One region of the Coprobacillus sp. genome, then DNA from elsewhere that is predicted to be linked to it. Evidence: riboswitches for the same ligand, from Rfam matches in the RefSeq annotation. Region 1 holds a riboswitch; the other holds the start of a gene.
The links. Region 1 has a riboswitch for preQ1 ahead of AC5M21_RS05990 (ECF transporter S component). Riboswitches for the same ligand answer to the same signal wherever they lie in the genome.
Positions count from the first base shown of each region.

Region 2: it holds a riboswitch for preQ1, as region 1 does, so the genes downstream of both, AC5M21_RS05725 (QueT transporter family protein) here and AC5M21_RS05990 (ECF transporter S component) in region 1, are expected to answer to the same signal.

Region 1 covers NZ_CFJNYH010000012.1:50,595-54,026, forward strand. Annotated here, with positions in the region: gene AC5M21_RS05980 (GNAT family N-acetyltransferase) at 1-128, shown strand, start outside; gene AC5M21_RS05985 (radical SAM protein) at 468-1,157, opposite strand; gene AC5M21_RS05990 (ECF transporter S component) at 1,103-1,702, opposite strand; PreQ1 riboswitch class I at 1,776-1,822, opposite strand; gene AC5M21_RS05995 (BglG family transcription antiterminator) at 1,980-3,432, shown strand, end outside.
Region 2 covers NZ_CFJNYH010000011.1:46,680-50,111, reverse strand. Annotated here, with positions in the region: gene AC5M21_RS05735 (bifunctional 2-keto-4-hydroxyglutarate aldolase/2-keto-3-deoxy-6-phosphogluconate aldolase) at 1-158, shown strand, start outside; gene AC5M21_RS05730 (AI-2E family transporter) at 152-1,297, opposite strand; gene AC5M21_RS05725 (QueT transporter family protein) at 1,375-1,851, opposite strand; PreQ1 riboswitch class I at 1,924-1,970, opposite strand; gene AC5M21_RS05720 (SDR family oxidoreductase) at 2,003-2,749, opposite strand; gene AC5M21_RS05715 (DUF2262 domain-containing protein) at 3,369-3,432, opposite strand, start outside.

The sequences.
Region 1 (3,432 bases):
ATTTTCTAGATCATAGTTGGATTCCTTATTGTCAAGTTATTGAAGATAATTATGCATCTTTACAACTACAAAAGAAACTTGGTTTAGAAATATCTTCTCGATTATCATATTGGTTGTTTGAAAATTGAATTTTTTGAATATACTTGAATAGTCAGTAGATTTATGATAAGATACTGATGAAGAAACAATTGCAGAGACATTGTTCTCAAACGAAAACCCAAGGGACTGCCTCCCTTGGGTTTTCTCGGCTTATCATCAGTGACGTCTACTGTCAAGCCATCTGCAAAGAAAGTACAAGACTAACCCTGCTATAACAGAGACGATGGTAGAAACAATTGCTTCAACCAACATTGTTCTCACCTCCTTTCAAGGGAGGACTGATAACATGTCTATTATAGCATGGAAGAACTTGTTGTGCGTCTCAGTTTTGTCTCAAATTCATCTTATTAAATCAATGTTTTTTACATTTATTCACCAACACCAAAATCAGTTGGATCGTATAAGAAATCATAACGTTCATCATCAATAAGATAATCATATTCTTGCATAAACCAGTGAACGAGTTCATCATCACGTTTGACAGACGTAGAATTATTGCGATAAACGCTAATTGTTCCATACTCAAAACACTTTGTAAGAATCTCCATATCTTTTGTTATCATGTCTTTGGTTTGACCTTTTATACCAACCATTAAGCATGGTGAATCAAAATATTTTTTGAGTTCTTCAATTGATTGAAAGGTTGCATTTTTATTAAGATAATCATTTCTAAAATGATCATCAAAAGTTTCCACACCAATTTTCACAATTGTTTTGATACCAAAAAAATCTCTGATTTCTTGAATATGTTTATGATAAATCCAATGACTTTCTATAAATAATGTATGAATATGTTTCTTTTTAATCACTTCTTTGATTTTTAATAATGATTCTTTAGGTAATTCAAAAATACTAGCAGAATCAATAACCTCTAATATACCATATTCACCTGTTATTAAATCTAGGACTTGATTGTTTATTTCAATCATTTCTTTTGTACATGTAGAATTATCTTCAATATAATCACAAAATGTACATTTTGACCAAATACATGGTCTGGCTTTTAAAAGAACGATTTCTCTTTTGACTTTGTTTGTAATGTGGCTGTATCTTTCCATGTTATCCCCCATTTCTCCATTAAATGACCTCTTTCAATAATTAATCTTGTGAAATAGACAGCGAAAAGCTTATCTGTATAATCAGTGATTATTTGAACAATAAATATGCTTACAACAAGTTGTAAACCTAGGTTATGAAACAAAAAGACAAAAGCACTGCTGCTGCCAGCAGTGAGTCCACCAAATACATAAGCAGTAATGATGGCACTCATTATTGATGTTGGAATACCAACAAGAAGACTTCCAATAGGCATTCTTTTTCCTTTTAACCAAGGTGTGTGATAGAGAATACCAGCAAAGAATCCTGTCAGCAATTGTACAGGAGCATAATAAAAGGAATACATATCAAAAGTAAAACCACTTGTTATACTTCCCAGAACGCCTGTTAACATGGCATACTTAGGTCCTAGTAATCCAGCAATGAGAATCGTACCAATTGAATCCATATAAAATGGAATGGAGAATGTCATGGCTATAAATGCACCAACAACATTCAAAATGATTCCTATGGTCACAACCATTTGAATCTTTGTTTGTTTTTTCATATTTTCTTTTCCTTTCTTCTAAAGTACAGTTAGAAGCCAGACATAAAAAAGATGGCAGAGCCATCTTGTTTTCATGTCCTTAGTTTTTTATACTGGGTTTGGCTCTCGAACCAGTTCATATGATAGCGTATCATATCTTTTTATGAATATCAATGTTTAAATGAATATAACTGATTTGCACTATCTTAGTGCAAATTTATGATTTGAGACATGATAAGCATAATGTTATGATATATGTGGATAAAATGGTTGAATTGTGTCGAAAGGAGGGAAAGAAATGTTATTGCCAAGAGAAAAACAAATATTAGAACTCCTTTATACAGGACATAAAGAATATACAACTTCTCAAATTGCTAATCTTTTGCAAAGAAGTTCAAGAACAATTAAAGCAGATATCAAAAAGATTAAAGATGAGTTAACTGGAACTGGTTGTATCATCTATACGAAGACTGGTAAGGGGTTATGGCTGGAATATTCAAATGAAGGAAAGGTTTATCTTGATAATTTGTTACTTAAGGATGAAAATGCATCTTCTTTTTTACCTGAAACAAGAAAATATTATATTGCATTAGAACTATTAAGGAGTGATAAATATATATCTACGGAAAGTATTTCAGAAAAGTTATTTGTAAGTAAAGGAACAATTATGAATGATGTCAATAAATTGATATCCTTTTTTGAAAACTTTGATTTAAAATTAGATAAATCGGTTAAATATGGAATGATTTTAAAAGGAACAGAGTTTAAAAAAAGAATTGCTGAAGCTTATGTGTTAAGAAAAATTGTTGTTTATCAGGGCAATGAGATTTTAGAAAAACTTCAGCCTTTCTTCTATAATGTTCAATTGAAAACAATAGGAATGATTATTCAAAATGCTGAGGAACAATTTGATTTGGTTATATCTGATCACTCTTATATCAACTGTATTTTACAATTTGCAGTTATGGTGGAACATCTTCATCAGGGAAAGAGTTGTCAAGGTGTTAATACAATTGATAAAATTGATAATTTAGAATGGGATATTACTAAATATATAGTCCAAGGTATTCAAAATTATTTTCAAATTCATATTTCATCTGAAGATGAAAATTATGTTTATATCAATGTTGTTGGATTAAAATATCAAAATAAACGTATTTATCAAAACAGAAGTTTAGAAAGTATAAGGCAGATTTCTCCTCAAACCTTTGATGGTATTGTTGAGATTATGCGAGAAGTAGATGCAGTTTATGGTGAGGGATTGAGTGAAGATGAGGAATTAATGATATCAATCTTTATTCATTTGAATGCTTTATTTGCTAGACTTATGAATTCTATCTATATTGAAAATCCTTTGAAAAAAACAATTAAAAGTGATTTAGCATATGAATATGAAATAGCAACTTATATTTCTCAACTTTTAACACGTGAACATTATTGTTTGCTTAAGGAAGATGATATATGTGATTTAGCACTCTATGTTGGTGCTTCATTAAAAAGAAAAAAAGCGAATTCACTTCAACTCTATCCAACAGTTGTCATTGTTTGTGGAAGTGGGATGTCCACTTCTCAATTTATTGAAGCGAAAATTCATTTGGCTTTTCCAAATGTTATTATTAAGGATACAGTTCCATTATTAAAGACTCATGAATTGAATAAAGATGATCAGGATTTTGTGATTTCAACTGTGCCATTACAGTTAGAAGATATTGAAGTCGTGGTTGTCTCACCAATGTTAGGGAAATCAGATA
Region 2 (3,432 bases), on a different contig from region 1:
GTGGTGTCAATCTTAAAAATGCACATGAATGGTTTGAAGCTGGTGTTGATGCAATTGGTATTGGTGGAGAATTGAATCAGCTTGCCAGTCACAGTCAATATGAACAAATCACAAAGATTGCAAATGAATACACAAAAATAAAAGGAACCTCTTATTGAGATTCCAATGCAGCTTTTGATAGCTGCTTTTTTTGATTTAAACGATGATTTGTCCATCTTCTTAAGAGCTCATATATAACAGAGAATGTTGGTAATCCAAAGATCATCCCTGGTATTCCAAACAAACCGCCACCAGCACTTACTGCAAACAGAACCCATAAGGCAGATAGTCCAACAGAATTTCCCACAACATGTGGATAAATTAAATTAGATTCAAATTGTTGTAATAAAGTGCTAAATATTAAGAAAATAACTGCTTTCATTGGTGAAACAAAGACAATTAAAACTGATGAAATGAATGCTCCAATGATTGGACCAAAGTATGGAATAATATTGGTAAAACCAATAACAACAGCTGCGATTGATGCATATGGAATATCTAATAATATACAACCAATATAACATAAAACTCCAATAATCACTGACTCTGTTAATTGTCCAGCCAAGAAATTCTCAAATGTAGATGAAGTTAATTGAGCTACATCTGTTGCATGATAAAACTGTTTTTCTGTTAAAAATGCTTTTCCCACTCTTTTGACTTGTCGCATTAATTTATCTTTAGAAAAAAGCATGTATATTGCCATAACAAATCCCATAAAAATATTAATAACACCAGTTGTAAAATGTGATACGCCTAAAGCTATCCCTGGTACCCAAGTTGATAACTTAGATAAGATAGTTTGACCCAATGTTTGTTGGAACTCTTCAACTTTTGTCATAATATCAGGAGATATTTTGACTTCTTTTAAGAAATAATTTAACCATTCTTCAATTTGTTTAAAAATTTCTGGTAAATTATCAATAAGAGTTCTAACATTTTCTATAACTTGTGGTAAAACAACCATAATGACAATTGCAATAACCAACATAACTAATAATACTGACAATATTGCAGATATTAGTTTTCTTGTTTTATCATTCTCAATAGGCAATTTCTTAATAAAATATTTCATTGGAATATTAAAGATAAAAGCTAAAATAAAACCTATAATAAACGGCTTTATAATACTTATTAATGTTCCTATAAAACTCATAATTGTTCCAAAATTCATTAAACATAAGATTAATATAGCAATATAGGTAACAAGTATTATCATATTCTTTAATGTTAAATCTCGCATCTTGTCTGTTGTTCTCATTGTACCACCTCTTTTTATTAGTATAGTCAAATATTATGTCTTTTATATGAAGAAATGGCTATTATTAACAATAGCCATTATTCTAAAATAAACTTTTTCATGAAGACTTCTTTTTTCTCTAATGTTCGAAATAAATACGCTCCAATCATTAAGACTGCAAATTCTCCAATAAATACATAAAATGCATTGATGACAAATGGTAAATTAAGAACAAAGTACAATTCAGCACCAACAATCAATCCATTCACAATTGCACCAAATAATCCTGCAATGTAAATATTTTTAATTTTATATACACCTAAACATGTAATTGCAGTAGCTAATGTTCCAAAACACATATCTGCCAATCCTAATGGTGACGGTAAATTAGCTAAAAAACAACCAATAATTAAACCTGGTATATATTTCTTGTTATAGAATGCTAGAAATATTAATATTTCAGAAATTCTAAATTGAATTCCTCCATAAGCAATACTTGAACATGCAATTGTTAGTGCTGCATAAACACAAGCAATCATAGCATTGATTGCAACTTCTTTAACTCCATTATTCATTTAAGTTCCTCCTCTTCTAAAATACAGTTAGAAGTCAGACATGAAAAAAGATGGCAGAGCCACCATTCTTTCATGTCCTTAGTTTTTTATACTGGGTTTGGCTCTCGAACCAGTGCAATCATTCTAGCATATCAAAATGATGTTTGCAACCTTAGATATGATATTCCCATCCATGATCACCATGATAAATCATACGTTTGCTCATACCTCCATCTACAACAAATGTTTCACCTGTGATAAACCCTGCATCTTCACTACATAAAAACATTACCATTCTAGCAATATCTATTGGCTTTCCTACTCTTCCTACTGGAATTGCAGTTTCATCTTCTTTAGAAAAACTTTCTGTATCATTGACATCAATCCATCCTGGAGCAATACAGTTTACTCGTACTTGCCCTGACAAAGAAATCGCCAAAGCATGTGTTAATGCAACAATACCACCTTTGGCACTTGTATATGATTCTGTATTTGGTTCGGATTGAAAAGCACGTGATGAAGCAATATTAATAATAGAACCCTTGTTTTTCTTTAATTCATCTTGACATTGCAAACTCAAATAATAAGGTGCTGTTACTCCAATAGATAATGATTTTTGAAATTCCTGGTAATTACATTGATTTAATATTCCTTGGTGTGACACACAAGCATTATTCACAAGAACATCTATTCTTTCTAATTTCTCTTTACAAAAACAAATAAATTGATTTAAATCATCTTCTAAAGAAACATCACCATGAAAAAAGAAAACAGATTCACTTACCAATGACTTTCCATAATCTGCATTGATATCAATAAAACAGACCTTTGCTCCTTCTCTCACAAACTCTTCAATAATAGCTTTTCCAATACCATGACCTCCTCCAGTCACAACAACACCATAATTTTTATATTTCATTAAATCACCATCCTTTCCAATATTTTATCATAGATAAGGGATAAAACAATTAATAGCTTTTAGCAAATAATTATAGATGAAATATTTGCTTTATGCTATAATAGTCACATGGAATAATCATAACGGTAGGTGGTTATGCTTTGGTCAATAGATAGAGATTGGAAACTCTGTTGATATAGATATCTCATTAGAGAAATTTGAAACAACGGAGGTGGTAAAACATGAGCGATTATGAAATGTTATCTTTAATGATGGCTATTATCGCAGTCATTGTCAAACTACTCCTTGAAATTATAAAAGGAAACAAAAAATAACTACCATGGTCCTAGGAAAACTTTGGTAGTTATTTTAACCATCAAATCCAAGGCATAACCGTCTACTGATTATTCCTTTCATTTATATTATAACCAATTTTTAATAAATATCAACCATTTTATGCAATAAGCAAATATATAATTTACATATTGATTCTAATTTTCAAAAATTATACAAGATATAACACTCTAACAAAGTAAATAAAAAACGTTTTTGCAACAAGAATTTATTTTTTATGATATTGTCTATTAATAGGCAACATTATGAATATAATGAATGTTATAACATCCTTTTGCTCTGATATTTATCCTGCTATATAAGCATCTTTAAATCCTTCGTGAATATTTCCACTCACAATAATGACATGT